DNA from 4 places in the Anoxybacillus sp. MB8 genome. Region 1 is predicted to be linked to each of the others. Evidence: riboswitches for the same ligand, from Rfam matches in the RefSeq annotation. Region 1 holds a riboswitch; each other region holds the start of a gene.
What was found. Region 1 has a riboswitch for S-adenosylmethionine ahead of metK (methionine adenosyltransferase). Riboswitches for the same ligand answer to the same signal wherever they lie in the genome.

Region 1 (8,226 bases):
TGTGATCGCATATTGGCTACTAGGGGAGGATGCTTGGGCACCAGTATGGACTATTCAGTTATTCAAAAAGGCTTACTCTATTTCCTTATGGATTACACTTATTTTATTTGTTTTCCTCATAATTCTTTTATTCATGAAAAGGAAAAAAAGTGAATGAAATACATGAACTAAAATGTTATATACCAAAAATTTCTATATAAAGTAACATAAAGAATAATATAAAAAACACCTGTGAGCGACTTTTTTAAGGAAATTAAAGGCGATTATGGGTTAGGATTACACGCCCTTCAAGTTTAGTGTTAAGCGTCGTTGTGTCCATACGCAATGTTTGTGATCATGAGCTGCAGAAAAAGAATACCCACATGTTTTAGGCATGCCAAATAACCCTCTTGGAGAGGGTTATTTGGCGTTTTTAGTGTGCTCGGCATGGGTGCAATCTCTAGGGTGAAAGTCCCGAACTGCGAAGGCAGAAGTAGCAGTTAGTTTAACGCAAGGGTGTCCGTGGTGACGCGGAATCTGAAGGAAGCGGGCGGCAAACTTCCGGTCTGAGGAACACGAACTTCATATAAGGCTAGGTATCATTGGGTGAGTTTGCTAAACAAAACAAAGCCCTTTCTGCCGAAGGTGATACAGAGTAAATGAAGCAGATAGATGGAAGGAAAGATTGCACTCTTACCCGAGGAGGTCTGATGGATACGTGAAGTACGCTTCATAACCTACTTCGTGATAAGTAGCTGAACCATCAGAAGTCAGCAGAGGTCGTCGTACGAATCGGTCTAGAACGATTCGGAAGAACCGAACAATCAAGAGAAAATAGCCCTTGGCTTCAGTCCGTCATGATGAACACAGAAAACGAAGTGCCTCCCAAGAGAAAGGAAACGGTGAATCCCGTGGGGGATCTCTTGGAGGGTGGAGTGACGACTGGCATAAGAAGATCAGCTATTTACGGAAGGAAGAAGAACGATGCTCTTAAATCAAAAAAATTTCTTGCGTCACTGATCTTGATTGAACCGCCGTATACGGAACCGTACGTACGGTGGTGTGAGAGGACGGAGGTTAATCACCTCCTCCTACTCGATTGCGATCGGTCCACCGAGTTGTTCAATGCGTGGATCAACGTTTGTGAATTTTTTAAAGTTTTCACGGAACTTCGCCGCAAGTTCTTTTGCTTTTTGGTCATATGCTTCTTGATCTACCCATGTGCTTTTTGGCAGCAATACTTCGTCCGGTACACCTGGGACGTGAAGCGGAATATGCAGACCGAAAATCGGGTCTTGAACGGTTTCTACGTTGTTTAATTCGCCTTCTAACGCCGCTTTCACCATCGCGCGCGTATAAGATAGCTTCATTCGTTCACCAACACCGTATCCGCCTCCCGTCCAACCGGTGTTGACTAAAAATACTTGAACGCCGTGAGCGTCAATTTTTTGCCCGAGCATATCTGCATAGCGCGTTGCAGGAAGCGGTAAAAACGGTGATCCAAAGCATGTCGAAAACGTTGCTTCAGGTGCGGTAATTCCGCGTTCTGTTCCCGCTAACTTGCTTGTATAGCCGCTTAAGAAATGATACATCGCTTGTTCTTTCGTTAATTTGCTAATTGGAGGCAATACACCAAACGCATCAGCTGTTAAAAAGACGATCGTATGCGGATGACCTGCAATGCTCGGTTGAACGATATTATCCATTGCTTCAAGCGGATATGCTGCGCGCGTATTTTCCGTCAACGTTGCATCATCATAGTTTGGTATGCGTGTGTCTGGATCAATCATGACGTTTTCTAATACGGAACCGAAGCGAATCGCATCGAAAATTTGCGGTTCTTTTTCGCGTGATAAGTTAATGCATTTCGCATAACATCCGCCTTCAATGTTGAACACGCCGTTATTTGACCAACCGTGCTCGTCATCGCCAATTAAGCGACGGTTTGGATCGGCAGAAAGCGTTGTTTTCCCTGTACCCGATAAACCGAAAAAGAGCGCGACATCTCCTTCTTGACCTACGTTTGCTGAGCAGTGCATTGGGAAAATTCCTTGTTCTGGCAACAAAAAGTTCATCACAGAGAAAATCGATTTTTTCATTTCCCCTGCATATTCTGTTCCACCGATCAGCACGGTACGACGTTCAAATGAGATGATAATAAACGTTTCTGAACGCGTGCCGTCAACAGCTGGATCTGCTTTAAATGTCGGTGCAGAAATGACTGTAAATTGTGGTTCATGCGTTTGCAATTCTTCTGTTGTTGGACGAATGAACAATTGATGGGCAAATAAGTTATGCCAAGCAAATTCATTGACAACTTGAATTGGCAAGCGATAAGCTGGATCCGCGCCTGCAAAGCCGTTGAATACAAATATTTCTTCTTTCGTCATTAAATAATCGATCACTTTGTTGTACAGTTTATCAAATACTTCTTCAGAAATTGGTTGATTGACAGTTCCCCAATCAATTTTATGTTTCACAGATGGTTCTTCCACAATATATTTATCTTTTGGAGAACGACCTGTATATTTTCCAGTTGTTGCACAAACTGCACCTGACGAAGTGAGGACACCTTCTTTGCGAGTTAATACTTTTTCTACTAATCGCGGTACAGATAAGTTATGAAAAACCCCATCCCTTTGTAAGAGTGTTGATAATTTGTTTGTCAGTTCAATGGAATTCATTGGACAAAACCTACCTTTGTTTGATTTATCTTTATGTAAAAAGTATAACACATTTTGATAAATAGTCCATACTAATTCGTGTATTTTTCTTGAATTTATTTTCGAGACTATGACAGGAGAAAAAACGTTGACTTGCTCTGTACAGATGTGATATGATGCTGAAATGAACGGATACTCTTATCCCGAGTTGGTGGAGGGAGACAGGCCCGATGAAACCCAGCAACCGTCACATACGTGAAAAGGTGCTAACCTGTGGCAAGGGAACGCCCTTGAACGATAAGAGTGAAAGGCGCAGACAAATGCAAAAACCTTTCCTCTGAGGGAAAGGTTTTTTTCACGATAGACCATAATAAGAGGGATGAGTACCGTATCATTTGTCACTATACTGAGGAGGAATGTTTGAATGCCTAAACGTCGTCTGTTTACATCTGAATCTGTAACGGAAGGGCATCCGGATAAAATTTGTGACCAGATTTCCGATGCGATTTTAGATGCGATTTTAGCGAATGATCCGAATGCGCGTGTGGCGTGCGAAACGAGTGTAACAACAGGACTTGTGTTAGTGAGTGGAGAAATTACAACATCTACATATGTAGATATTCCGAAAATTGTTCGTGAAACAATTCGTGAAATTGGCTATACGCGCGCAAAATATGGCTTTGATGCAGATACGTGCGCAGTATTGACGTCAATTGATGAACAGTCGCCAGATATCGCGATGGGTGTTGACAAAGCGTTAGAAGCTCGCGAAGGACAAATGACAGATGAAGAAATCGAAGCGATCGGTGCAGGTGACCAAGGATTAATGTTTGGCTTCGCGTGCAACGAAACGAAAGAACTTATGCCGCTACCAATTTCTCTTGCACATAAACTTGCACGCCGTTTAGCAGAAGTGCGTAAAGAAGACATTTTACCGTACTTACGTCCAGACGGAAAAACGCAAGTGACTGTGGAGTACGATGAAAACGGCAAACCTGTACGTATCGATACGATCGTTGTTTCTACACAACATCATCCAGAAATTACACAAGATCAAATTGTGCGCAACATTAAAGAACATGTCATTAAACCTGTCGTTCCGGCAGAATTGATCGATGAAAACACAAAATATTTTATCAACCCAACAGGACGTTTCGTCATCGGTGGTCCACAAGGTGACGCAGGGTTGACAGGACGTAAAATTATCGTTGACACATACGGTGGTTATGCACGTCACGGCGGCGGGGCATTCTCAGGAAAAGATCCAACGAAAGTAGACCGCTCAGCAGCATATGCGGCACGTTACGTAGCGAAAAACATTGTTGCAGCGGGTCTTGCCGATAAATGCGAAGTGCAGTTAGCGTATGCGATCGGTGTTGCAAAACCTGTATCGATTTCAATTGATACGTTCGGCACGGGCAAAGTATCTGAAGATGTATTAATTGAAGTGGTGCGCAACAACTTTGATCTTCGCCCAGCGGGCATTATTAAAATGCTTGATCTTCGTCGCCCGATTTACAAACAGACAGCTGCTTACGGTCACTTTGGCCGCACAGATATTGATCTTCCTTGGGAACGTACAGATAAAGCAGAAGTGTTAAAACAACAAGCGTTACAGTTGGCGAAGTAAGGAAAAAAGGGAGAGTTACAAGATGTAGCTCTCCTTTCTTGTTTTTTAAGTAAGAACAGAAAATGAAGCGATGCCAACTAATGTACCGAGCATACAGCCAGCAAGCACATCAGATGGATAATGAAGTCCTAAATAAATGCGCGAAATCGCGACGCTACACGCGATGGGCAAGAGCCAAATCGTTAATGCCGGAGCGTATAGTAAAAATGGAATGATGACAGAAAATATTGCGGTTGTATGTCCGGATGGAAATGAATGATCAGTTAACGGATTTTTTGTTACTTTCGTGTTATGAAGTGAAATATACGGTCGTTTGCGTGGGTACATTTTTTTCATCATTGCGACAGGAATATGACTAAGTGCCAATGCGACCGCGCTCGCGATAGCAGCATCCTGCCATTCGTCACGTAGCAACCAAATGGCTAGCAATACGGTTGTAATCGAGCATGTCGCTCCTCCAATGTGCGTAATCGAGCGAAAATACGCGTTAAGCCACTTCCGATCAAAATAACGATTAATGCTGTAAAACAACTTGCACTCCCAATCGTACCATTTTCGCAACATAAGCAAATCCCCCTGAATTTATGATAAAATATATATGTTAAGTCAATAATAAAACAATGTAAAAATACCACGCCTATTTATTGCGTGGTTTGTTTAATTGAAGCGACTTATAATATTGTCCTTTTTCGACATATTCGCGGCGAATTCGTGCCATTTCACGCTCATCTTCTTCGGTTAATTCTCGAATTACTTTTGCGGGGCGTCCGAACGCAAGTGTGCGAGGAGGGATTTTCTTTCCTTGAGGCACAAGACTGCCGGCACCGATAAAAGCCCCTTCACCAATTTCAGCACCGTCTAAAACGATAGAACCCATACCGACGAGAGCCTCTTTTCTTACGATCGCACTATGTAAAATAACTTGATGGCCGACGGTCACATCATCTTCAATGATGAGTGGATTGTTTGGGCTTTGGTGAAGGACACAATTGTCTTGAATGTTTACACGGTTGCCGATGATCGTTGGTGCGACATCTCCACGAATGACGGTGTTAAACCAAATGCTCGTTTCCTCTCCAATGGTTACATCACCTGTAATGGTGACGTAATCGGCGATGAAAGCGGAAGACGCAATGTTTGGTGTATGTTCTTTATATGGATAAATCATTTGGCTCGTCCCTTTCGTTTCATTTTGTTATATTTAGTGTACAAATTTTTCGTCTATTCGTAAATATAAAGGAGGGATGTTTATGTGGAAATGGGAAGGAGAAAACGCAAAAGGCACAATTGTCATCGTTCACGGTGCTGCCGAACATCACGGTCGGTATAAATGGCTCATTGAAATGTTTCGTATGCACGGTTTTCATGTCGTTGCAGGGGATTTACCAGGACAAGGAACGACATCGCGTAGCCGACGAGGGCATATTGATTCATTTGACGAATATATAGAAGCGGTCGCGAGTTGGGTGCATGAAGCGAGCGTGTATGAACAGCCTATTTTTTTACTCGGTCATAGCATGGGAGGACTTGTCGTCATTCGCACATTGCAAGAAAAGCGACTACCTGTTCGCGGTGTCATTTTATCGTCCCCGTGTTTAGGGCTCGTTCATTATCCGTCGAAAGCACTTGAGGTCGCTTCACGCATTTTAAATGTCATTCATCCGAAAAAGCGATTTCCATCAGGATTAACGGTAGAGATGGCGACCCGAAATGAAGAAGTGCGAGAGATGGACAAAAACGATTCATTATATGTGACGAAAGTATCTGTTCGTTGGTATCGCGAGTTGGTCAAAGCCATTCGCATCGCTCATGAAAAAATTGAACACTTACCAGATGTTCCGATGCTCGTTATGCAGGCGGGGGATGACAAAATTGTTGATAAAAGTGCAGTGAAATCATGGTTTGATCAGTTGATGGTTAGTGAAAAAGTGTATAAAGAGTGGCCAAAACTATATCATGAAATTTTTAACGAACTTGAGCGAGAACAAGTATTTTTATATGCTCATACGTTTTTAACGTTGCAATTGCAAAGAGGTGAGCTTATTGAGCGTTCCAACAAATCCTTTTAGTTTAATGCGGGCTGTATATCGTCGCGTTTTTCCGATCGTTCATCGCGAATTAGATATTTGGAAAAAAAGAGCGGAGGCGATTCCGAACGAGGAATTGCGCAAACAAGCGTTAGCAAGCATCGCAACAAAAACGTTTCATTGTGAAGGAGGAGCGATTTTGTCGTTGCTTGCTGGAAAAGAGATGGAGCGATGCATTCGTTTTATCGTTGCTTATCAAACGATTAGCGATTACTTAGATAATTTATGCGATCGAAGCACGTCACTTGATCCGACCGATTTTCGTGCGCTGCACGAGTCAATGATGCATGCGTTAACGGTCGGGGCAAAAAAAGAGGCATATTACCGCTATCGTACGGAACAAGATGATGGTGGTTATTTGCATGCCCTTGTCGATACGTGTCAAGAGACATTGGCAGAAGTTCGGCATTATCATATCATTGCCCCGTTTTTACATGAACTTGCATCATATTATTGCGACTTACAAGTACATAAACATGTGAAGAAGGAAGAACGGATTCCGCGTCTGAAGCAATGGTTCTCCCAACATGAAGCGTCGTTGCCGAACATGGAGTGGTATGAATTTTCCGCTTGTTCCGGATCAACGCTCGGTATTTTTTGTTTAGTCGCTTACGCTTGTACCGATTCTTTTGATCAACGTCTTGCTGAACGGGTACGAAACAGCTATTTCCCATACGTGCAAGGGCTGCACATTTTACTTGATTATTTGATTGATCAAGAAGAAGATCGACAAGGTGGAGATTTAAATTTTTGTTTTTATTATCCAAATGAAGAAACGCTATTCGCTCGTTTATGTCATTTCGTTGAAGAAGCAGATCGGCATATCGCGCAGTTGCCGCATCGCGAATTTCATCGCTTTATTCATCGGGGGTTGCTTGGGCTATATTTATCGGATGAAAAGGTGCACGAGCAAAACGCCATTCGTAAGTTAGCGAAACAATTGTTGCGCTCAGGTGGTATAACATCTCATTTCTTTTATTGGAACGGACGAATGTATCGAAAATGGCAAAAATGGATGTATGCGTGAGGAAAACGGGTGTATAATGGAAGAAAAGAAGAGAGGGATGAATATGTCGTTACCTCGCTTTTCACACGTCACGTATGAACAATATTTAATTATGCGTCAACATAGTGATGAAAGATTAGAATATATTGATGGCGTCGTTTATATGACACCTTCACCTAGCATCCAGCATCAACTCGTATCAAGCAATCTTCATACAATATTCGGGAGTTATTTGAAAGGAAAGACATGTAAAGTATTTGCCGCTCCCACAGACATTGAGCTAGTGAGTGAAACATGTTCTGAAAGAAAGCTCGTCATTCCTGATTTAAGCATTATTTGTGATCAAACCGGATTTACAGACACAAAATATGTCGGTGTTCCAACGTTAATTGTTGAAATACTCAGTCCTTCGAATCAAGCGCACGATTTAGTGACGAAGTTTAATTTATATATGAAATATGGTGTAAAAGAATATTGGATTGTTAATCCGATGAAACAAGCCGTGACCGTTTATGTATTAAATGAAGATAGGCTATACGAGCAGGCGGATATTAAAGTAAGTGTTGGAACTGTTCAATCTGCTTGCTTTCCAGGTTTGTTTGTTCATTTAGAAGACATATTTCACTAACAAAGCAAAAGTAGCGATAGGGAAGACCGATCGCTACTTTTTATCTTTTCTCGATGGCAACGATAAACGGCGGATGATTGATTTGATTCATAAATTCGTATCGAATGACGTGTGCGCGTTGTTGGTCGATCGTTGAAACGTATTGTAAAAGGGCATCGCGCTCAATCGCTCCTTCAGGATGACCGTGGTAAATGACGAGGACAATAATTCCTTCAGGAGCCATGATTTCAAGC
Region 2 (6,971 bases), on a different contig from region 1:
AGGGCATGACGTCATTAATCTTGGGCAAGGAAATCCGGATCAGCCGACCCCTGCTCATATTGTAAACGCAATGCAACAGGCGGTAGCAAAGCCAGCGTACCATAAATATTCCCCGTTTCGCGGGTATTCGTTTTTGAAAGAAGCGGTAGCGACGTTTTACAAACGGGAGTATGGGGTAACCATTGATCCAGAAAAAGAAGTCGCCATTTTATTTGGCGGCAAAGCTGGGCTCGTTGAAATGCCGCTTTGTTTATTAAACCCCGGCGATGTCGTGCTCGTTCCCGATCCCGGTTATCCGGACTATTGGTCGGGCGTTGTGCTTGCGCGGGCGCGCATGGAAATGATGCCGCTGCGGGCGGAAAACGACTTTTTGCCCGATTATGAGGAGTTAAACAAAGACGTCGTTCGTCAAGCGAAATTGATGTTTTTAAACTATCCGAACAACCCGACAGGCGCGACAGCAACGGAATCGTTTTTTAAAGAAACCGTTTCGTTTGCTGAAACATACGGCATTGCTGTCGTGCACGATTTTGCGTATGGGGCGATCGGGTTTGACGGGAAAAAGCCGGTCAGCTTTTTACAAGTCGAAGGGGCGAAAGACGTTGGCATTGAAATTTATACGTTTTCAAAAACGTACAATATGGCAGGATGGCGCATCGGCTTTGCGGTCGGCAACGAAAGCATGATCGAAGCGATTAACGTTTTGCAAGATCATTTGTATGTGAGCATGTTCGGCGCCATTCAAGAAGCGGCAGCGGTTGCGCTTTTACAGTCGCAACAATGCGTCGATGAGCTTGTCGCCACGTATGAAGCAAGACGGAATACGTTTATTCGTGCATTAAACGACATCGGCTGGAACGTGCAAGCGCCAGCAGGTTCTTTTTTTGCGTGGCTTCCGGTGCCAAAAGGATATACGTCCGAAACGTTTGCCAATCTTTTACTTGAACAAGCACATGTCGCCGTTGCCCCAGGCATCGGCTTTGGAGAGCATGGGGAAGGATATGTGCGCACAGGGCTGTTGACAAGCGAAGAACGGCTGAAAGAAGCAGCAGAACGAATCGGACGATTGCAACTTTTTTAAAAAATCATTGACAAAATGAAAGACGGCTGTCATAATTCAGATTAAATTTATGAAAAACGAACCATTTCAAAAATTTCATACATTGCGAATTCTTATCAAGAGTAGGCGGAGGGACGAGCCCGATGAAGCCCGGCAACCGACTTAACGAACGTTAAGCACGGTGCTAATTCTCGCAGCAATCAGCTGAGAGATAAGAAGAGACGAACGATTAGCCTCTTCTTATGAAGAGGTTTTTTATTTGTAAAGGAGTGATACGATGATTACGGCAACATATTTGATTCATGATGACAAAGATTTGGCGAAAAAAGCGGAGGGGATTGCGCTTGGGCTTACGGTAGGATCGTGGACCGATTTGCCGCAACTTGAACAAGAACAGTTGAAAAAACATAAAGGGGTTGTAGAGTCGATTGAACAGCTTGAGGAAGATGAGCGGGTCAATACGTATTTCGGGAAGCGATTGAAACGGGCGCTCGTGCGCATTTCGTATCCGAGCGTCAATTTTAGTGCCGATTTTCCAGCGATTTTGACGACGACGTTTGGCAAATTGTCGCTTGATGGAACGATTAAACTTGTTGACCTGACGTTTTCTGACGAATTAAAACGAGCATTTCCTGGTCCGCGCTTTGGCATTGATGGCATTCGTGAAAAGCTTGGTGTTTTTGACCGTCCGCTTGTCATGAGCATTTTTAAAGCGGTGATCGGTCGCGATTTGCGATATGTGACCGAGCAATTAAAACAGCAAGCGCTCGGCGGTGTCGATCTTGTGAAAGACGATGAAATTTTGTTTGAAAACGACTTGACGCCGTTTGAAAAACGCATCGTCGCAGGAAAAGAAGCGTTACAAGACGTGTACGAACAAACAGGGCATCGGACGTTATATGCGGTCAATTTAACAGGGAAAACGTTTGAGCTAAAAGAAAAAGCGAAGCGGGCGGCGGAGCTCGGCGCGGACGTGTTGTTGTTTAACGTGTTTACATACGGGCTTGATGTATTGCAAGCGCTTCGCGAAGACGATGACATTCGTTTGCCGATCATGGCGCATCCGTCATTTAGCGGCGCGATCGCTTCATCGCACGTATATGGAGTGAGCTATGCGCTTCTTCTTGGCAAACTGTTGCGCATGGCAGGAGCGGACTTTTCGCTTTTCCCATCTCCGTACGGAAGCGTAGCGCTTGAAAAAGAACAGACGCTTGCGATTGCCGACGAACTGACGAAAGAAGAGCCGTTCGTCCGCGCGTTCCCTGTCCCATCGGCCGGCATTCATCCGGGACTTGTGCCGCTTTTAGTTCGCGATTTTGGCATCGATTCAGTCATTAACGCAGGCGGCGGGGTGCACGGTCATCCAGCCGGAGCGGTTGGCGGCGGGCAAGCGTTTCGAGCGGCAGTTGAAGCGGTGCTTTCAGGGCGTTCGCTTCATGAAGCGGCAAAAGAAAACGAACCGTTGCGACAAGCGCTTCATTTATGGGGGAGCGCATCATGAAGCCAGTCATTTTTTGCGACTTTGACGGGACGATTACGTTAAACGATAACATTATTGCGGTGATGAAACAGTTCGCCCCACCGGAGTGGGAAGCGATCAAAGACGATATACTTGCGCAAAGATGTTCCGTACAACAAGGCGTTGGGCGCATGTTTTCCCTTTTGCCGTCGTCATTGAAAGAAGAAATTGTGCAATTTTTGCTTGACACTGCCCGCATTCGCGACGGATTTTCCGAGTTTGTCGCATGGACGAAACAACAACATATGCCGCTTTATATCGTCAGCGGCGGCATCGATTTTTTCGTTTATCCGTTGTTAGACGGGTTCATTGAAAAAGAACGCATTTTTTGCAATCGCGCGGACTTTCGCGGCGAAACGATTCAAATTACATGGCCGTATGCATGCGATGAACATTGTCAAAATGAATGCGGCTGTTGCAAGCCGTCTCTTCTTCGTAAACTCGCACCAAAAGGGGCGAAAACGATTGTGATTGGCGATTCGATTACGGATTTAGCGGCGGCAAAATTAGCGGATCATGTCATCGCCCGCGACTTTTTGCTTGAAAAATGCCGTGAGCTTCATTTACCGCATACGCCGTTTACGACGTTTTATGATGTCATCGATGCGTTAAAAGAAAGCGAGGTGATCGCATGAGGCAAAAAAAATGGGAAGAGCTTGCGGAGGTGAAACGAGAACTAGCGGCGCGCGATTGGTTTATGGGAACAAGCGGCAATTTGTCGCTCAAAGTGAGCGATGAGCCACTTACGTTTCTTGTCACTGCAAGCGGCAAAGATAAACGAAAAGAGACGGCGGAAGATTTTTTACTCGTCGGTGCCGACGGACAGCCAGCGGAAGCGACGTCTCTCAAACCGTCAGCAGAGACGCTTCTTCACGTCCACATTTACAACAAAACGAACGCTGGCTGCGTTTTGCATGTGCATACCGTTGACAACAACGTCATTTCGGAATGGTACGGCGATGAAGGAGAAGTCGTTTTTACGAATCAAGAAATCATTAAAGCGTTCGGGTTATGGGAAGAAGATGCGGTATTTCGCATTCCGATTATTCCGAATTTCGCCCATATTCCGACGTTGGCGAATGAATTTGCGAAACATGTGCACGAAAGTAACGGGGCGGTACTTATTCGCAACCACGGCATTACCGTTTGGGGAAAAGATGCGTTTGAAGCGAAAAAATGGCTAGAAGCGTGCGAGTTTTTATGTCAGTACCACGTCAAATTATTACTTTTAAAACGATAAGGGGGAGTAAGTATGGCAGTGATTAAAGTGCGCAATACAGGAGAAGTGATTGAAGGAAAGGAAAACGTCGCTGCGTTTTTAAATCAGCAAGGTGTGTTGTACGAACATTGGGATGCAAGTAAACTTCCAACGCATCTGCAAAACAAATTTGTATTAACAGACGAAGAAAAAGCGGACATTTTAGCCGCGTTTCAATCCGAAATTGAAGATTTAGCGAAGCGAAGAGGCTATCAAGCGTGGGACGTTGTTGCCCTCTGCGAACAAACACCAAATTTAGAAGAGCTATTGAAAAAATTTGAACAAGTGCACACGCACACGGAAGATGAAGTGCGTGCAATCGTCGCAGGACATGGCATTTTCGTCATTAAAGGAGACGAAAACACAGGATATTTTGACGTGGAACTTGAAGCAGGAGACGTCATTTCCGTGCCAGAAGGAAATCCACATTTCTTTACATTAATGGACGATCGTCAAGTCGTTGCCGTTCGGTTATTTATCGATCCATCCGGTTGGGTTGCCCATCCATATGAAGAAAAAGAAGGGGAATAACACCCCTTCTATTTTTTTGTAAACAATATGACGCCTGCAATGGTGACGAATGAACCGATCCATTGGGGCAACGTCAACGTTTCCCCAAGCAGTATGTATGCAAATAAGGCAGTAAAAAGCGGATTAAAATTTAAAAACATGCCTGCTGTCGTAGCACCGACCCGTTTGACGCCGACGTTCCAAAGAAACATCGCAAGCACCGTCGCCCCGACGCTCGTATATAAAAGCGCAAGCGAAAAGGAGACGTTGACGTCATGAACGGAAAAAGAAGAAAGAAACGGCAACAATCCGATGACGCCAAATACGCCAGACCAAAACGTCGCCGCAAGCGGAGAGTACGATGTCATCACCGCCTTCGCACAGGCTGAATAAACGCCCCACATGATGACCGCTGCGATCATCCATAAATCGCCGATGTTTACATCCGCTAAACGATGCAGTTGCCCGTGCGTCATGACGATGAGTACCCCGATCAGTGAAACGATCATCGCGAGCCATTGTCGCAACGTCAGTTTGTCACGATAGACGACATAGGCAACGAGCGCGATCGCCATCGGATTTAACGTCGAAATTAAACCGACATGATCCGCTGACGTATAGCGAAGCGCTTGAAACATCAACACGTTAAACAACACGACGCCCGAAAGCCCCATCGCAATCAAAGGAACGATGCCGCGCGTTTGTAGGCGGATCGATCGCTCTTTTTTTAAAACGATCGGAAATAAAAAAAGGACCGCAATCGTCCAGCGAATAAACGTCAACGTGAGTGGGGAGGCGTGAGCGACAAGCAATTTGCTTGCGACAAAGTTTCCTCCCCATAATGCGCTTGTCAATAAAAGAAGCATATAATATTTCGACATGTCAATCATCCTTTAAAATGTTTCAATTAAAAATACCATCACTAATAGTCCGATAATAAAAGCGTACGTTGACGATTGTTCATTCCCATCGCCATGGCTTTCAGGAATTAATTCTTTATAAATAATAAACAACATCGCTCCAGCCGCAAACGCTAATCCGTAAGGGACGAGCGCATCGACGACAGACGTTAAATAAAAGCCGATGACGGAAGCGACAAGTTCAATCATTCCTGTTCCTGTTGCCATCAAAAACGCTTTTCCTTTTGAAATATGTTGGTTAAATAAAAAAAGCGCAACGAGCAATCCTTCAGGCGCGTTTTGGAAGCCGATCGCAAGCGCAATTAAATCGCCAATATGCGTTTGTTCGCCGGAAGCGTAGCTCACGCCGACAGATAGTCCTTCTGGAATGTTGTGAAGCGTAATTGCCGCAAGCACAAGCAACGCTTTTTTGTCCATTTTTACGCCGCTTTCAGTATGCGCTAAATCGATGTGCGGCACGATTTTTTCAAGAAACGTTAAGGCGAGCACACCGCCGCACAATCCAACCGTTAAGGCAAGAAACGTTCCGGAAGAAAGCGCTTCTGGAATTAATCCAAGCATGGACGCGGCCATCATGACACCTGCTGTAAAAGCGAGCAACATGTCGCGCCATTGATGTGTTAGCGAGCGCGACAAAAACAAAATAGGAACAGCGCCAGCTCCTGTGGCTAGCGCAGATAGCGTGCTTCCGATCAGCATGTCGACCATAATCATCCTCCTAACGGAAAACGAACAGTAATCGTCGTTCCTTTCTTTTCTATGCTATGAATGTCGATCGTTCCTTCGTGCATGTCTATAATGCGTTTACATACGACGAGCCCAAGCCCTGTCCCTGTTTGTTTAGACGTGACAAACGGTTGGAATAGCTTGTCGCTCACATGTTTCGGAATGCCGCTTCCTGTATCTTTGACGTGCAATATGCCGAAGTTTCCTTGTTTTTCGAGAGAAATGGTCAGTTCGCCACCATGCGGCATCGCTTCTATCGCATTTTTTGCTAAATTTAAGACGACTTGCTTCAAATGGTCTTTCGAACAACGAATCGGAAGCGGTACGTCTGCACGTTGAAACGAATAGATGACGTTATGGAAATGCGCTTGCGACTCAATCATCGGATGAATGCTTTGGACGATATGATTTAAATCGCACATTTCAAGCTTTTGTGCCGTCGGTTTGCCGAGAATTAAAAATTCGTTGACGATATCGTTAATGCGTGTAATTTCGTTTTGAATGACGGAAAAATAAAGTTGTGATTCGTTATCTTTATGTTTTTCACTTAATAGTTGAATAAACCCTTTAATGCCAGCGAGCGGGTTGCGAATTTCGTGCGCCGTGCTTGCGGCAAGTGTACCGATGAGCTCAAGCTTTTGCGCTTCCGTTTCCATTCGTTCGACGATCGTTTGCCGTTTTAATAGCGAATATTGAATGAACAACCAAATAATATGGATGATCACAATAAGCGACAAGATATAAGGAAGGGAAGCTTGTATCTTTTGTTTCATATTGACGTGCGGCACGTTCGCTTCAATCGTCCATGGCGCTTGATTTAAATGAACGCTTACCGTTTGTTGTGATGCTTGAAGTTTGTTTGTCGCAAGAAGAACCGCTCCATGTTCATCATATAAACGAAAAGAAGCGTTCGGATAAACGATTTTCATGCGATGCTTCATATACTCTGTGCGCAACTCCGCCACGAAAAAGCCAACC
Region 3 (7,718 bases), on a different contig from region 1:
AAACAAACGATCGTGCGCTACATGGAACAAATGGCGCGTGACGTCGACGTCGTCGTATTGCCAGAACTATGGACGACAGGATACGATTTAACGAGATTAACAGACATCGCCGACGAAAACGGCGAAGATACAAAAACGTTTCTTTCCTCGCTTGCGCGCACGTACGATGTGCATATTGTCGGCGGATCGGTAGCGAAAAAAACAGACAAACAAATGACGAATACGATGTATGTCGTCGACCGAAACGGCCATGTCGTTAGCGAATATAGTAAACTTCATTTGTTCAAATTGATGGATGAACATATGTATTTACAAGCTGGGGAGACGTTACACGTTTTTCAACTCGCTCACACGACGTGCGCAGGCGTCATTTGTTATGACATTCGTTTTCCAGAATGGATTCGCACTCATGCGCTTCACGGAGCCGAAGTGCTATTTGTCGTCGCGGAGTGGCCGCTTGCTCGCCTTCATCATTGGCGTACGTTATTAATGGCGAGAGCGATTGAAAACCAATGTTACGTCGTCGCTTGCAACCGCGCAGGAAAAGACCCGAACAACACATTTGCTGGTCATTCGATGATCATCGATCCATGGGGAAACGTGCTCGCTGAAGGGGACGAACAAGAAACGGTCATTATGGCGAATATTGACATAAACGAAGTGCAACATGTGCGCGGACGCATCCCGATTTTTGCTGATCGTCGCCCAGACGTGTATAAAATTTTTGAAAAAAAGGATTGACAAACGAGCATGAACCGATGTATGATTCGAATCAAGCGAATTCACGAAACTTTTTCACTGTTAAAAACATTCAAATAACGATAAACACTCTTATCAAGAGCAGGTGGAGGGACGAGCCCGATGAAGCCCGGCAACCGGCGATGACGCACGGTGCTAATTCTTGCAGCAGTAGGCTGAGAGATAAGAGGTGCGAAGCAAACTTCAAACCTCTTTCGTTCAGCGAAAGAGGTTTTTTATTTATGTCAAGGGAGGAATTTGTATGTACGAACCGTTAACAGAACAAAAAGCGATCGCCCTTGCTGTTCGGTTGGGGCTTTTTGGAAAAGATGCGCTTCTTTCATGCAAAGAAATTGGCGATGGCAACTTAAATCTCGTGTTTCGTATCGTCAACGAGCGCACAAACGACAGCATCATCATCAAACAAGCGTTACCGTATGCGAAAGTCGTCGGCGAAAGCTGGCCGCTCACGTTAAAACGGGCGACGATTGAAAGCCAAGCGTTGCGCACTTTCGCAAGCTACGTCCCTCAATACGTTCCGAAAGTATACTATTCTGATGAGTCTTTAGCGATTACAGTGATGGAAGATTTATCGCATTTACAAATTGCTCGTCGTGGGTTCATCGAAGGAAAAACATTTCCGAACATTTCTGAACATATCGGCGAATTTATCGCGAAAACAGCGTTTTACACGTCCGATTTCGGCATGAACCAACAACAAAAAAAGAAGCTCGCACAGCAATTTACAAATCCTGAACTTTGTAAAATTACAGAAGATCTCGTATTGACCGACCCGTTTTTTGACCATGACACAAACAACTTTGAAGCCGAACTTCGCGCAGATGTCGAGCAGCTTTGGCAAGATGACGCATTAAAACGCGAAACCGCAAAATTGAAACGGCGCTTTTTAACGAAAGCGGACGTCTTGCTTCATGGCGATTTACATACAGGAAGCATTTTCGCAAGTGACGATGAAACGAAAGTGATCGACCCAGAATTTGCATTTTACGGTCCAATCGGCTTTGATCTCGGGCAATTTTTCGCTAATTTGCTGTTAAACGCCCTCGCTCGCGATGAACGTGACCGCAAACCGCTCTTTCATCATATCGAAAAAACGTGGGACGTGTTTGTTCGCACATTTTCTGAACTTTGGCGTGAAAGCAATGAACCGTACGCGACCGTTTCTGGCGTGCTTCATGACGTGCTTCGCGATGCCCTCACAGAAGCGATTGGATTTGCTGGCTGTGAAGTCATTCGCCGAACAATCGGTTTAGCGCATGTCGCAGACGTTGACGAATTGCCGCTTGAGCGCCGACTTGATGTGAAACGTCACGCGCTTCGCCTCGGACGCGAGCTGATCGTACAGCGTGAACAATTGCCGATTCATGCGATCAAACGACTTGTGCAACAAACGGTACATGTGAACAGCTAGGAGGAAGACAATGAAATCTGTACAATGGCACGATACACATATTACGATTTTAAACCAACAAGCATTGCCTCATAAGACTGAATATTTAGAATTAAAAAATATCAAAGACGTATGGGATGCGATCGTGACGTTAAAAGTGCGCGGGGCGCCAGCCATCGGCATGACCGCCGCCTACGGCTTAGCGCTTGCGGCAAAATCGTATGAAACGAACGACTTAGCGCAATTTCATGCCGAGTTAAAACGAGACCGCGACTATTTAGCTAGTTCGCGTCCGACCGCTGTCAACTTATTTTGGGCGCTTGATCGGCTTATGAAAAGCGTTGCGCAAGCAAAATCCGTCAACGAAGCGAAAACGACGCTCATTCATGAAGCGATTTGCATTCAAGTAGAAGATGAAGACGTATGCCGCCGCATCGGCGAACATGCCCTTTCCCTTTTTCAAGACGGCGATCGCATCATGACGATTTGCAATGCAGGAGCGATTGCGACGGCGCGCTACGGAACGGCACTTGCTCCGTTTCATTTAGCGAAAGAAAAAGGAATGACGCTTCATGCGTACGCTTGTGAAACGCGGCCTGTGCTGCAAGGAGCAAGGCTCACCGCTTGGGAGCTTTCACAAGCCGGCGTCGATGTCACGCTCATTACCGACAATATGGCCGCGCAAACGATGAAAGCCAAACATATTTCCGCTGTCATCGTCGGCGCAGATCGCATCGCCGCAAACGGCGACACCGCCAACAAAATCGGAACGTTCGGTCTAGCCATTTTAGCTAAAGCGTTTCACATTCCGTTTTACGTCGCCGCTCCGCTCTCAACGATCGACTTACAGACGAAAACAGGCGATGACATTCCGATTGAAGAACGCGCAAAAGAAGAAGTGACGCATATCGGCGGCGTGCGCATCGCACCGGACGTGAACGTCTACAACCCTGCATTTGACGTCACACCGCATGAACTCATTACGGGCATTATTACCGAAAAAGGGATCATTTTTGGCGATTACGCAACAAAACTACCAACATTATTTGAGGAGGTTTTCGCATGAGAAACATATGGCTTGCCTTCGTGCTCATTTTTGCGCTATTAGCCGGATGCACGAACGAACAAGATGCCGTTTCTAAACCGGCGCAACAGCCGAAAGAAGAAACGAAACAAACGAATGAAACAACAGGAGCGGACATTCCAGCCGCGCTAAACAAACCGATTAAAATTGCCGCCATTATGCAAATGTCGATCGGCACCTTTTCATCGCAATATATCGCAGGTGTGAAAGAACAAGTCGCAAAATTTGGCGGCGAGGTGCAAATTTATAACGCGGATAACGATTTAACAAAAATGGCATCGTACGTCGAAACAGCAATCAACCAAAACGTCGATGCGATTTTATTAGATCATGGGCGCGCGGATGCGTTGAAAGCCCCTGTGGAAAAAGCGCTCGCCAAAGGCATTCATGTCGTCGCATTTGATAATGATTTAAACATTCCGGGTGTCACTGTCATTGACCAAGACGATTACAGCTTAGCATGGAAAACGTTAAAAACGTTAGCGGAAGATTTAAACGGTGAAGGCGAAATCGTCACGATTTGGGTCGGCGGCTTTACGCCAATGGAACGTCGTCACGTCATTTACGAAGCGTTTCAAAAACGATATCCGAACATAAAAGAAGTCGCCAAATTCGGCACAGCGAGCGCAAATACCGCTTTAGATACACAAACGCAAATGGAAGCGATTTTGAAAAAATATCCGAACAAAGGCGATATTGATGCGGTGTTTGCGACATGGGATGAGTTTGCCAAAGGAGCAACGCGCGCCATTCAACAAGCAGGGCGAACAGAAATTAAAGTGTACGGCATCGACTTAAGCGATGAAGATTTACAAATGATTCAACAACCAAATAGCCCATGGGTCGCAACAACAGCAACTGACCCAGCGGAAGTCGGGCGCGTGCAAGTGCGCTTTGCGTATCAAAAAATTGCAGGCGAAAAAACGCCAAACATTTATTCACTTGAACCGCATTTAGTCAAACGTTCCGACTTACCAGATCAACAAGTGTCGATGGGCGAACTGCACAACTACATTTCGGGCTGGGGACAATCAAACGTCGCTGTCTCTCCATGGATGAAAACGCTCGAACAACAGGTGAAAAAGCAATGAGCGGGCTTTCCATGAAACAAATCGTCCATTCGTTTGGCGATGTCACCGTATTAAACGGCGTGAACTTCCATGTCCAACCGGGCGAAGTTCACGCCCTTTTAGGTATGAACGGCGCGGGAAAAAGCACGTTAATGAACATTTTAGCCGGCCATCTTCAACCGACCGAAGGAACGATTGACATCGACGGACGGTCGTATACGTTTTCTTCCCCAAGAGAGGCAAAGCGGGCTGGCATCGGACATGTCGTACAAGAAGTGGACGCAGCGTTATTTCCTGCCCTGTCCGTGTATGAAAACGTGCTCGCTGAACAAATTGCTGAACAACCGAACAAGTTGTTTTCAAAAACGAAAAAGCGGGCATTTGTTTTCCAACTGCTTGAGCGCGTCGGTTTGGCGCATGTATCGCCTGATGCGCTCGTTCAAACGTGCACGCTCCATGAAAAACAGCTCATTTTACTCGCTCGCGTCCTTTCTTCTTCCGCTCGCTATATTATTTTAGACGAGCCAACCGCTTCGTTAAGCGAACAAGAAACGGAACGGCTATTTGCGATGATCGAACAATTAAAAGCACAAGGCGTGTCATTTATTTATATTTCGCATAAATTGCACGAAGTCAAACGCATTTGCGACCGGATGACGATTTTGCGCGACGGCCATGTCGTGTATGAAGGTGATGTGTCGCTACCGACGGAACAAATCGTGCGCCATATGGTCGGACGGCAACCAAAAACGCGCAACACTTTTGCGCGGGAAAAAAGTGGCGAAACGATTTTTGAAGTGAAGCAACTATACATTCCGAAAACGAAAACGACGGTTGATTTACGTGTACAGCGCGGGGAAATTGTCGGCATTGCCGGCATCGTCGGCGCAGGAAAAACAGAATTAGCAGAAAGCATCATCGCTCATGTGAACACGACAGGGGAACGCATCGTGCGCGGGAAAAAACAAACGTGGACATCGCCAAAAGATGCGATTGAAGCAGGCGTTTGTCTTATCCCAGAAGAGCGCCGCAAACAAGGGCTATTTATGAACGAGACGGTAGAAAAAAATTTAACGGTGCGTCTATTGTCGAACATTTCGAAATGGAAATGGATAAACAAACGCCGCGAGCGCACGATCGCCACATCGCTCATTTCATCGTTACATATTCGTCCATCCTCGCCGACCGCACTGGCGAAAAACTTAAGCGGCGGCAATCAACAAAAAGTCGTCATCGGCAAATGGCTGCAAACGAATAGCGACGTATTTCTTTTTGACGAGCCGACAAAAGGCATTGATGTGCATGCCAAAGAGGAAGTATTTGCGATCATTCGCTCGCTTGCTGAGGAAGGAAAAGCGATCATTTATTTCACGAGCGAGTTTCAAGAGCTGCTACATATCGCACATACGATTTATGTGATGGTCGACGGTCGTTTCATAAAAAAAATAGACGCCCAAGAAGCGACATATGAACAGCTCGTCCATGATACAACGGGAGGTGAAATGAGATGAAATTTTTATACAAATACGGAACGATGATCGCGATTGTTGTCGTCATTAGTTTTTTCAGCATCACGCTCGATTCGTTTTTTACGTATGCAAACTTTAGCGACATTTTACGTTCGATTTCCATTGTTACGCTCGTGGCGATCGGCATTACGTTTTCATTAATTGTCGACGGTTTTGATTTATCGGTCGGTTCAACCGTCAGTTTAGCGACCATCGCAAGCGCCTCCGCGCTCGTTTTACATCGTCAAGAGCTTTTCGTTGCACTCATCGTTCCGCTTCTTCTCGGCGCACTCGTTGGATTGCTTAACGCCTTTCTCATCATTCGCCTTCGCCTGCCTGATTTATTGGCGACGTTAGCCGTCATGTATATCATTAACGGCGTGCAATTGACATATACGAAAGGATTTTCGATTTACAACGACATGCCGCTTCCAGAAGGCGGAACGGCGCCGGGAAAATTTATTCCATCGTTTTTATTTATCGGACAAGGAGAGCTGTTTGGCATCCCATTTTCTGTGTTGCTTATGCTTTTTGTCGTCGTTTGTGCTCATCTTTTTTTAACGTATACAACATTCGGACGCTTGTTTTACATGACAGGCGAAAATCGTGAAGCAGCAAGGCTCACCGGCATTCCCGTCGATCGTTACCGCACGGCTGCGTATATCATTAGCGGCCTGTTCGCTGCTTTAGGGGGCATTGTTCTTGCTTCGCGCATCGGCACCGGACAAGTATCGGCAGGGGCTTCCTTATTAATGGACGGCGTCGCTGCCGCCTTTATCGGCTTTTCCGTCTTTGGCGCAGGCAAACCGAACGTCATCGGTACGCTGCTTGGCTCGATTTTAATCGGGGTGTTGTTAAACGGGCTGACGATGATGAACGTCCCGTACTACGCCCAAGATATAATCAAAGGAACGATTTTAATTTTCGCACTCGCGTTGTCCCATATCGTAAAAAAGTAACCCACCTTACGCAAGGTGGGTTTCAAACGTTCGTTCTTTTTCTACTTTTTCCATTAGTTCATCAATAAGACGAATCACTTCGGTCGATGCTTGTTCGAGTTCTTGCAGTTGCGCTTCGGCACCTTTTATATCGCCTTTTGCGTACGCTTCCGCTGCTTTTTTCGCCGCGACGTGCACACGTTCATGAGGGGCATCAAGCTTTTCATACGCTGGCGTGCCTTTCAGTTGTTTTTTCGTTTGTTCATCAAAGTACCATTTTCCTAATCGGCATTGATGGTGAGAAGCGACATCTTCCGGACGAATGTTCTCGTAGCCGACAATCATATTGTAAATGCGCCATTTCCATAATAAGTGATCCGTTTTCGCTAAATGCAATAACGCTTTCGCAGATAGTTTAATATTGTTTTCGTTAACTAAATTTAAGCGGAAACGGTCGATCGCTTTGCTTAACGCATGAACCGTCTTTCCTGTTTTTTCACCAAGCTCGCGAATATATTCTGTTAATGAGGCGATCGATGCCATACGGTTTGCGATTTCATCGACAGCCGCTGCTTGCTGTTCAGCAACCGCAGCATTCGTATTTGTACTATCTTGAATGTCGCCCATCGCTGATACGATTTCGTTTAATAAAGGCATCGCTTCTTGCGCTTGACGGACCGCTTGGCGAATCGTCGATGATGTTGAGTAAATCGCGGATGATACTTCCGATGAAATCGTCCGCAACTCTCCGACGTTTCGTTGCACTTCGCCGAGCGATTGCACTGTATGATCGGCAAGCTTCCGAATTTCTTCCGCAACGACGGAAAATCCTTTTCCGTATTCCCCTGCACGTGCCGCTTCAATCGAAGCGTTTAACGCAAGTAAATTCGTTTGATCCGCAATGCCGTTGACAAGCTGCATCACTTTTTCAATCGCGCTTAAATGCTGTTGTAAATGTTCAAAACGGTC
Region 4 (8,226 bases), on a different contig from region 1:
ATCGGCAATCCGAGTTTGCATGTGTTAGATATTGAGGCGGTTGCAAACATTGCCCACGAAGCAGGTGTCCCGCTCATTATCGATAATACGTTTGCGACGCCGTATCTTTGCCGTCCGATTGAACATGGAGCAGACATTGTCGTTCATTCTGCGACGAAATGGTTGCTTGGCAACGGGACGACGCTAGGAGGCATCATTGTCGACGGTGGAAATTTTGATTGGAATTCGCCGAAGTTTCCATCGTTTACGACACCAGATCCAAGCTACCATAATCTCGTATACGCACACATTGGTGCAGCAGCGTATATCGTGAAAGCACGCGTGCAACTATTGCGCGATTTAGGACCAGCGATGAGCCCGTTCAACGCATTTCAGTTTAATTTAGGGCTTGAAACGTTACACGTACGCATGAAAGAACATATTGCCAACACGAGAAAAATTGTTGAGTATTTAGACAACCATCCAGCAGTCAATTGGGTGTTATATCCTGAGCATGACAATCACCCAGCAAAAGAGTTAGCGAAAAAATATATGCCCAAAGGGGCAGGTGCAGTCGTCGTCTTTGGCATTCAAGGCGGTCGTGAAGCGGGGGCGACATTAATTAACAACGTTAAACTTTGGTCGCATGTCGCCAACGTCGGCGATGCAAAAAGTTTAATCATCCATCCAGCAAGCACGACGCATCAGCAACTAAGCGGAGAAGATTTACAAGCGTCTGGTGTGACGGAAGATATGATTCGTTTATCAGTCGGAATCGAAAACGTGGACGATTTAATTGAAGACTTAGAGCAGGCAATTGAAGCGGCGACAGGTATTCGTTCTGTATATTCGCAAGTGTAGGTATGAAAGGTGCTAGTTATATATTTCGACTAGCACCTTTCATTTTATGAGTTGTAACCGTAGCGCTTCCGCAACCGCTCCAGTTCGTGACGAAACCTTTAGTTTTTCGAAAATACAAGAAAGGTGACGTTCTACTGTTCGTTTGCTTATCATTAGCTGTTCGCTAATTTGTGTACTCGTTTGATCATCCGCTAACATTTGTAATATATCGATTTCCATGTTTGTTAAACCGTGCTTTGTTAAATACGCAGTTTCATTATCCGCTAAAAAAAGTTTTTCTCCTTCGTTGCTGTATCGGATCACATGTGCTAAATGAGTGGAAACTTTTTCTTTTGACAATACGCCGGATACACCTGCTTCGTACGCAGATAAGGCGAGCGGTGGATAGTTGCATAGCATAATGATATTTATCGTGGGATGTGTCTCCTTCACATTTTTTACCCAGTCCCATGCTTTTGCTATGTGCATGTGTACATTTATTACAATGACGTCTGGTACATGTATATGTATGAGAGTATCTAGTGAATCAAGACAAGAAACAGAACCGATAACTGTTATGTTACTTTCGTTTTCCAATAATTTTTCCAACCCAAGCAAATAGATAGGATCAGAATCAATAAGCAATGTACGAATAGTCATGCGATTTCCCCTCCATTATTTTTTACTAGATTCTACTTCATTTAATAAACTTTGTCATTTATTTTGAAGAAATTGGCGGATTTTCGTCAAAAAATTGGCGGAAAATACGGATTTTTTTCTTTTCTATTTTTGGTAAAATGAAAATAGCTGATCAGCTATTTTTGGGAGAAGAAGCGGAGGAGTATGAGCAATGTATAAGTTGAGATAAAGAACGTCCGATTTTTATACAATATGTTGTACCTATGGTGAGTAATCAGCTAAATAAAAATTCCTGCTTATATTCATGATACCGATGTTTAACTGGCGCTAATGTACAAGTCTATCTCATTATGGACAAGTAGCGGAGAACTAGCATTACAATTGGACTATGTGAGGAGAGAAAATAATGAAAAGGCAATTTAGAAGGCTTATTTTAGTTGCTACCCTAGCACTAACTGCTACTCTGTTATTAGATGGTTTTTTTGGGTCGTTAATTACTACTGAAGCTAGTACGCTCCCGAAACGAGTATATAAAGAGGGGAATGTAACAATTACAGTTACTCCTGCAGTAGGGAGTTCAATAGCAAAATTAAGCAATTCAAAATCAAAAATTGCTCCACTTGATACGATTGTCCGAGGAAATAAAGAAACAAAAACGGTTCAGAGTATGTATGGTACAGTGACGATGACAGTTACGTACGATCGAAATCTAACGACTAAGACTTCTACTATTACGGGGATTTATTCTTTAGAAAACACTGATTCTTACTTAAAATTAGTTGATAAATGGTATACCTCTAGTGTTGCACAAGCTGACTACTATGACTCCTTTCATAAAGTGTACGTAACGATTAAAATTACAAAAGAAGAATGTAATTAAAGGATCCGTTTGTCATGTAACTATGTATGCCTACAATTGGAAAGTTTAACTTCATTTTTTGAACTGAAGAGGCTGATCTAAAACGCTAATGCGTTTTGGGTAAGCCTCTCACACTGTTTACATAACAAAAGCAGAGGGTTGTTCGTAGCCCGACATCCTAGGAGTAGCGATTCCTCAATGATATATATATTCAGTTCACTTAATCATGACGGGAAATAGTTGAAAAAATTTTTATTGACACCGTCCTTCTTTCGATGATATAATCACTTTCGTAGTTTAAAAATGTCCTTGAATGCATTAAAACGTTAACTGAATAAAGCGTTTAAAAGCGCTCTTATCAAGAGAGGTGGAGGGATGTGCCCGATGAAACCCGGCAACCGTCAGCGCTGCTGAAATGGTGCCAATTCACACAAAGCGTTTGCTTTGAGAGATAAGAGACAGAATGGACGATAACGCCTTTCTGTTCTCTTGAACAGAAAGGCTTTTTTCATGGAAGGAAGGTGACAGCGACGTGATTACTTTATCAAATGTAACGAAAGTATACAAAGCAGCAAGCGGAAATGTGACTGCGGTCGATCATGTAAACTTGCATATTGCAGAAGGAGAAATTTTCGGCATCATCGGTTATAGCGGAGCGGGAAAAAGTTCGCTCATTCGATTGTTAAATGGACTAGAAAAGCCGACAAGCGGTGAAGTCATTGTCGATGGAAAAGATATGGGGAAAATTAGTGGGAAACAATTACGACAAGCTCGTCAGCAAATCGGGATGATTTTCCAACATTTCAACTTACTTTGGTCGCGAACGGTGTGTGAAAATATTGCTTTCCCGTTAGAAATTGCGGGTGTGCCGAAAGAGGAACGGATGAAGCGTGTCGATGAGCTCATTCAACTCGTCGGCTTGCAAGGAAGAGAAAATGCATACCCGTCGCAATTGAGCGGAGGGCAAAAACAGCGCGTCGGCATTGCGCGTGCGTTAGCGAACAACCCGAAAGTGTTGCTATGTGATGAAGCGACGTCAGCGCTTGACCCACAAACGACGGACTCCATTTTAGATTTGCTCGTCGATATTAATAAACGTCTCGATTTAACGATCGTGTTAATTACACACGAAATGCATGTCATTCGTAAAATTTGCGATCGCGTAGCGGTCATGGAAAACGGAAAAATTGTTGAAATGGGCGAAGTGCTTCATGTATTCCGTAAGCCACAGCAACCGATTACGAAACGATTTGTCCAACAAGTGACGGAGCCGGAGGAAACGAAAGAAGCGATGTTGCATCTTCTTGAACGATATCCAAACGGCAAAGTTGTTCAACTTACATTCGTCGGCGAAGCGGCTGAGCAACCGCTCATCACGCAACTTATTCGCCATTTTGATTTAAACGTGAATATTTTACAAGGCAAAATTTCACAAACGCATCATGGCTCATATGGAGTGTTGTTCATTCATTTAGACGGTGCGAATGAAGAAGTTGAGCGAGCGCTCGCTTTTATTCGCCAGCAAGAAGTGGAAGCGGAGGTGTTGGCGAATGTGGAATGAACTATTCCCGAACGTCGTTTGGGATAAAATATGGGCGGCGACGATGGAAACATTGTATATGACAGCTATCTCTGTTATAGCAACATTTGTGCTTGGCATTTTACTTGGTTTATTGCTGTTTTTAACGTCTAAGGGAAACATATGGGAAAATCGTCTCGTTAACGGTGCCATTGCGTCGTTCGTCAACATTTTCCGCTCGATTCCGTTTATTATTTTAATTATTTTGCTTATTCCGTTTACAAAACTTGTCGTTGGCACGATTCTTGGAGCAAACGCTGCGTTGCCAGCACTCATTATCGGTGCCGCACCGTTTTATGCGCGCATGGTGGAAATTGCGCTTCGTGAAATCGATAAAGGTGTCATTGAAGCAGCAAAAGCGATGGGTGCGACGACATCGACAATTATTTGGAAAGTGCTCCTCCCAGAAGCGCTTCCAGCACTTGTATCTGGAATTACAGTGACGGCGATTGCGCTCGTCGGATATACAGCGATGGCAGGAGTTGTTGGCGCTGGAGGGCTCGGAAATTTAGCGTATTTAGAAGGGTTCCAACGCAACAATAACGATGTTACGTTTGTTGCAACAGTGCTCATTTTAGTCATTGTCTTTATTATTCAGTTTATTGGTGACTTTGTCACTTCTAAAATAGATAAACGATAAAAAGGAGGAAGAAACAAATGAAAAAATGGATCTCTTTACTTGTTGCTGCAATTGTTGTTTTAGCGCTTGCTGCTTGCGGAAAAAGCGAAAGTGCGGAAGAAAAAACGAATAAACTTGTCGTTGGTGCATCAAACGTACCACATGCGGAAATTTTAGAACAAGCAAAACCGATTTTAAAAGAAAAAGGGATTGAATTAGAAATCGTGACGTTCCAAGATTATGTATTGCCGAATAAAGCGTTAGCTGATAAAGAGTTAGATGCAAACTATTTCCAACACATTCCTTACTTAGAAGCACAAATGAAAGAACATGGTTATGATTTTGTGAATGCTGGCGGTATTCATATTGAACCAATCGGCGTATACTCTAAAAAATATAAAAGCCTTGAAGAACTACCGAACGGGGCAAAAATTATTATGAGCAACTCTGTTGCAGACCACGGTCGCATTTTATCGATGCTTGAAGAAAAAGGTTTAATTAAATTAAAAGATGGTGTTGATAAAACGAAAGCGACAGTTGATGATATTGTTGAAAATCCGAAAAACTTAGTGTTTGAAGCAGATGTCGAAGCCGGTTTACTTCCTCAAGTATATAAAAATGACGAGGGAGATGCGGTATTAATTAACGCTAACTATGCGTTAGATGCTGGCTTAGACCCAGCGAAAGATCCAATTGCGGTAGAGTCACCAGAAAACAATCCATATGTTAACATTATTGCGGTTCGTAAAGGTGACGAAACACGTAAAGAAATTCAAACGCTCGTTGAAGTGTTGCAATCAAAAGACATTCAAGACTTCATTTTAGAAAAGTATAACGGTGCAGTCATTCCAGCGACAAAATAAGGATGTCCATTCGGGCATCCTTTTATATTTTTCGGAAAACGACACATGATAAAAAGGAAGGAGGAGTGATTATGTCGATGGAACAATTTTTACACGAATATAAACAAGGGCTAGGAACGTTTACACAACAAATGCCGAAGGTTGGGCAAACGTTTAATGCGTTTACAGAGGCGTGTTTTGCGCAAGGGGCGTTGTCGAAAAAAGAAAAGCAATTGATCGCATTAGGCATTAGTGTTGCTAAACAAGATGAATATTGTACGATTTATCATACGAAAGGATGCATCGATGAAGGAGCGACAGAAGAACAAATATTTGAAGCATGTGCGGTTGCTGCTGCGTTAGCTGGCGGGACGACAATGAGCCAAGCAGTCACGCTCGTTCGCCAATGTATTGATGAATTTACTCGCACGCATTAAAAGGATAGGGCTCTCCTATCCTTTTTTACATATGTGATAAAGTAAACAAACTTTCTAAACAAAAAAGTATCAAAATGCTTGCAATAAGGTTGCTAATACTTTTCATCTGTTATAAAATTGTAATGAGAATAAAATGAGAATTACGTTTTTATGAACATAAGCGAAACTGGAGGTATTTTTTTATGGCAACATTAACGATTAAAGATCTTCACGTTGCAATTGATGGAAAAGAAATTTTAAGAGGGGTCAACCTTGAAATTAAAGGTGGCGAGTTTCATGCCATCATGGGACCAAACGGAACGGGAAAGTCGACATTATCTGCCGCAATCATGGGCCATCCAAAATATGAAGTGACAAAAGGAAGCATTACATTAGATGGGCAAGACGTATTAGAAATGGAAGTAGACGAACGTGCTCGCGCAGGTCTTTTTTTAGCGATGCAATATCCGAGCGAAATTAGTGGTGTGACAAACGCTGACTTCCTTCGTTCAGCCATTAACGCACGTCGCGGAGAAGGAAATGAAATTTCATTAATGAAATTCATTCGTCAATTAGATGAAAAAATGGCGTTTTTAGAAATGAATCCAGATATGGCGCATCGTTATTTAAACGAAGGATTTTCAGGTGGAGAAAAAAAGCGGAATGAAATTTTACAATTAATGATGTTGCAGCCGAAAATTGCAATTTTAGACGAAATTGACTCAGGTCTTGACATCGATGCATTAAAAGTTGTTGCAAAAGGTGTAAATGAGATGCGCAACAGCGAATTTGGCTGTTTAATTATTACCCACTATCAGCGCCTATTAAACTACATCACACCAGATTATGTGCATGTTATGATGCAAGGACGCATCGTGAAATCAGGCGGTCCAGAATTGGCGCAACGTCTTGAAGCTGAAGGATATGACTGGATTAAAAAAGAGCTAGGCATTGAAGATGAAGTCGTTGAGCAAGAAGCGTAAGCGTTAGGAGGATTTATGATGATTGAGACGAAACTACCATTCGACCAACAGTATGTGCGCTCTTTTTCCGAAGGGCGTGGAGAACCGGACTGGCTTTTAAACGTTCGCTTACAAGCTCTTGCACAAGCGGAACAACTTCCTTTACCGAAGCCAGATAAAACGAAAATCGATCGTTGGAACTTTACACAATTTTCTACTCATCTCGTTGAAAGCGCTCCGCTTTCTTCTTTAGAAGAGTTGCCAGAGCAAGTGAAAGTGCTTATTGATATCGATGAACAACAAAAAAACGTATATGTGCAACGCGACCATACATGTGCATACGTATCGCTTGCGGATGAGTTGAAAGAAAAAGGCGTCATTTTTACTGATTTAGCGACAGCTGTTCGCGAGCATAGCGATCTTGTGCAAAAATATTTTATGGACGGTGTGAAAGTAAATGAGCATCGTTTGACAGCGCTTCATGCTGCCCTTGTAAACAGCGGGGTGTTTGTATACGTGCCGAAGCATGTACAAATTGACGTGCCGTTGCAAGCGGTGTACGTGCATGAAAAAGCGGAAGCGTTGTTTAATCACGTCATTATTGTTGCGGATGTGGGCAGTAAAGTGACGTATGTGGAAAACTACATTTCAACATGTGAACGTTCGGAAGCGATCGTCAACATCATTACAGAAGTGTTTGCGCGAGATGATGCGCAAGTATTTTTCGGTGCGGTAGACAATTTGGCAAAGGGAACGACTGTCTATGTTAACCGCCGCGGTGTGACAGGGCGTCATGCGCGCATCGAATGGGCGCTTGGTTTAATGAATGACGGAAATACAATTTCAGAAAACATTACGCGCTTAATCGGTGATGGATCAGTCGGCGACACGAAGACAGTCGTTGTGAGCCGTGGTGAGCAAGTGCAAAACTTTACGACAAGCGTCATTCACTACGGAAAACATACAGAAGGCTACATTTTAAAACACGGCGTTGTCAAAGATGAAGCGACATCGATTTTTAACGGCATTGGAAAAATTGAACACGGGGCATCGAAATCGAATGCGGAACAAGAATCGCGTGTGCTTATGTTAAGTCCAAAAGGACGAGGAGATGCGAATCCGATTTTATTAATTGACGAAGATGACGTGACAGCAGGCCATGCGGCATCGGTCGGTCGCGTGGACCCAACGCAATTATATTACTTAATGAGCCGCGGTATTCCGAAAACGGAAGCAGAGCGATTAATTATTCACGGCTTTTTAGCACCTGTTGTGAATGAAATTCCAATTGAGCGTGTGAAAAAACAATTAATTGAAGTGATCGAAAGGAAAGTTAAGTGATGAACGTAAAAGAACTTCGTCAACTATTCCCGATTTTAGATCAACAAGTCAATGGCAAACCGCTCGTTTATTTAGATAGCGCGGCAACATCGCAAAAGCCGTTGTCGGTTATTGAAGCGATTGACAATTATTATCGCCAATACAATTCGA

Region 2: another riboswitch for S-adenosylmethionine. It lies ahead of mtnW (2,3-diketo-5-methylthiopentyl-1-phosphate enolase); the one in region 1 lies ahead of metK (methionine adenosyltransferase).
Region 3: another riboswitch for S-adenosylmethionine. It lies ahead of mtnK (S-methyl-5-thioribose kinase); the one in region 1 lies ahead of metK (methionine adenosyltransferase).
Region 4: another riboswitch for S-adenosylmethionine. It lies ahead of EKC99_RS06900 (methionine ABC transporter ATP-binding protein); the one in region 1 lies ahead of metK (methionine adenosyltransferase).

The regions. Positions count from the first base shown of each region.
Region 1 covers NZ_RXXX01000007.1:75,778-84,003, reverse strand. Annotated here, with positions in the region: gene pckA (phosphoenolpyruvate carboxykinase (ATP)) at 1,071-2,663, opposite strand; SAM riboswitch class I at 2,838-2,946, shown strand; gene metK (methionine adenosyltransferase) at 3,067-4,272, shown strand; gene EKC99_RS04585 (phosphatase PAP2 family protein) at 4,318-4,836, opposite strand; gene EKC99_RS04580 (gamma carbonic anhydrase) at 4,910-5,440, opposite strand; gene EKC99_RS04575 (alpha/beta hydrolase) at 5,523-6,341, shown strand; gene EKC99_RS04570 (tetraprenyl-beta-curcumene synthase family protein) at 6,316-7,386, shown strand; gene EKC99_RS04565 (Uma2 family endonuclease) at 7,430-7,993, shown strand; gene mnmM (tRNA 5-(aminomethyl)-2-thiouridylate-methyltransferase MnmM) at 8,034-8,226, opposite strand, start outside.
Region 2 covers NZ_RXXX01000002.1:126,322-133,292, reverse strand. Annotated here, with positions in the region: gene EKC99_RS01665 (pyridoxal phosphate-dependent aminotransferase) at 1-1,081, shown strand, start outside; SAM riboswitch class I at 1,171-1,278, shown strand; gene mtnW (2,3-diketo-5-methylthiopentyl-1-phosphate enolase) at 1,338-2,561, shown strand; gene EKC99_RS01655 (2-hydroxy-3-keto-5-methylthiopentenyl-1-phosphate phosphatase) at 2,558-3,214, shown strand; gene EKC99_RS01650 (methylthioribulose 1-phosphate dehydratase) at 3,211-3,819, shown strand; gene EKC99_RS01645 (1,2-dihydroxy-3-keto-5-methylthiopentene dioxygenase) at 3,832-4,368, shown strand; gene EKC99_RS01640 (DMT family transporter) at 4,377-5,228, opposite strand; gene EKC99_RS01635 (ZIP family metal transporter) at 5,241-5,975, opposite strand; gene EKC99_RS01630 (ATP-binding protein) at 5,978-6,971, opposite strand, start outside.
Region 3 covers NZ_RXXX01000002.1:133,536-141,253, forward strand. Annotated here, with positions in the region: gene EKC99_RS01670 (carbon-nitrogen family hydrolase) at 1-741, shown strand, start outside; SAM riboswitch class I at 829-928, shown strand; gene mtnK (S-methyl-5-thioribose kinase) at 1,001-2,170, shown strand; gene mtnA (S-methyl-5-thioribose-1-phosphate isomerase) at 2,181-3,215, shown strand; gene EKC99_RS01685 (sugar ABC transporter substrate-binding protein) at 3,212-4,324, shown strand; gene EKC99_RS01690 (sugar ABC transporter ATP-binding protein) at 4,321-5,814, shown strand; gene EKC99_RS01695 (ABC transporter permease) at 5,811-6,770, shown strand; gene EKC99_RS01700 (methyl-accepting chemotaxis protein) at 6,777-7,718, opposite strand, start outside.
Region 4 covers NZ_RXXX01000014.1:20,992-29,217, forward strand. Annotated here, with positions in the region: gene EKC99_RS06885 (O-acetylhomoserine aminocarboxypropyltransferase/cysteine synthase family protein) at 1-840, shown strand, start outside; gene EKC99_RS06890 (response regulator transcription factor) at 880-1,479, opposite strand; gene EKC99_RS06895 (hypothetical protein) at 1,865-2,338, shown strand; SAM riboswitch class I at 2,670-2,775, shown strand; gene EKC99_RS06900 (methionine ABC transporter ATP-binding protein) at 2,850-3,878, shown strand; gene EKC99_RS06905 (methionine ABC transporter permease) at 3,868-4,536, shown strand; gene EKC99_RS06910 (MetQ/NlpA family ABC transporter substrate-binding protein) at 4,554-5,378, shown strand; gene EKC99_RS06915 (carboxymuconolactone decarboxylase family protein) at 5,450-5,794, shown strand; gene sufC (Fe-S cluster assembly ATPase SufC) at 5,977-6,756, shown strand; gene sufD (Fe-S cluster assembly protein SufD) at 6,772-8,076, shown strand; gene EKC99_RS06930 (cysteine desulfurase) at 8,076-8,226, shown strand, end outside.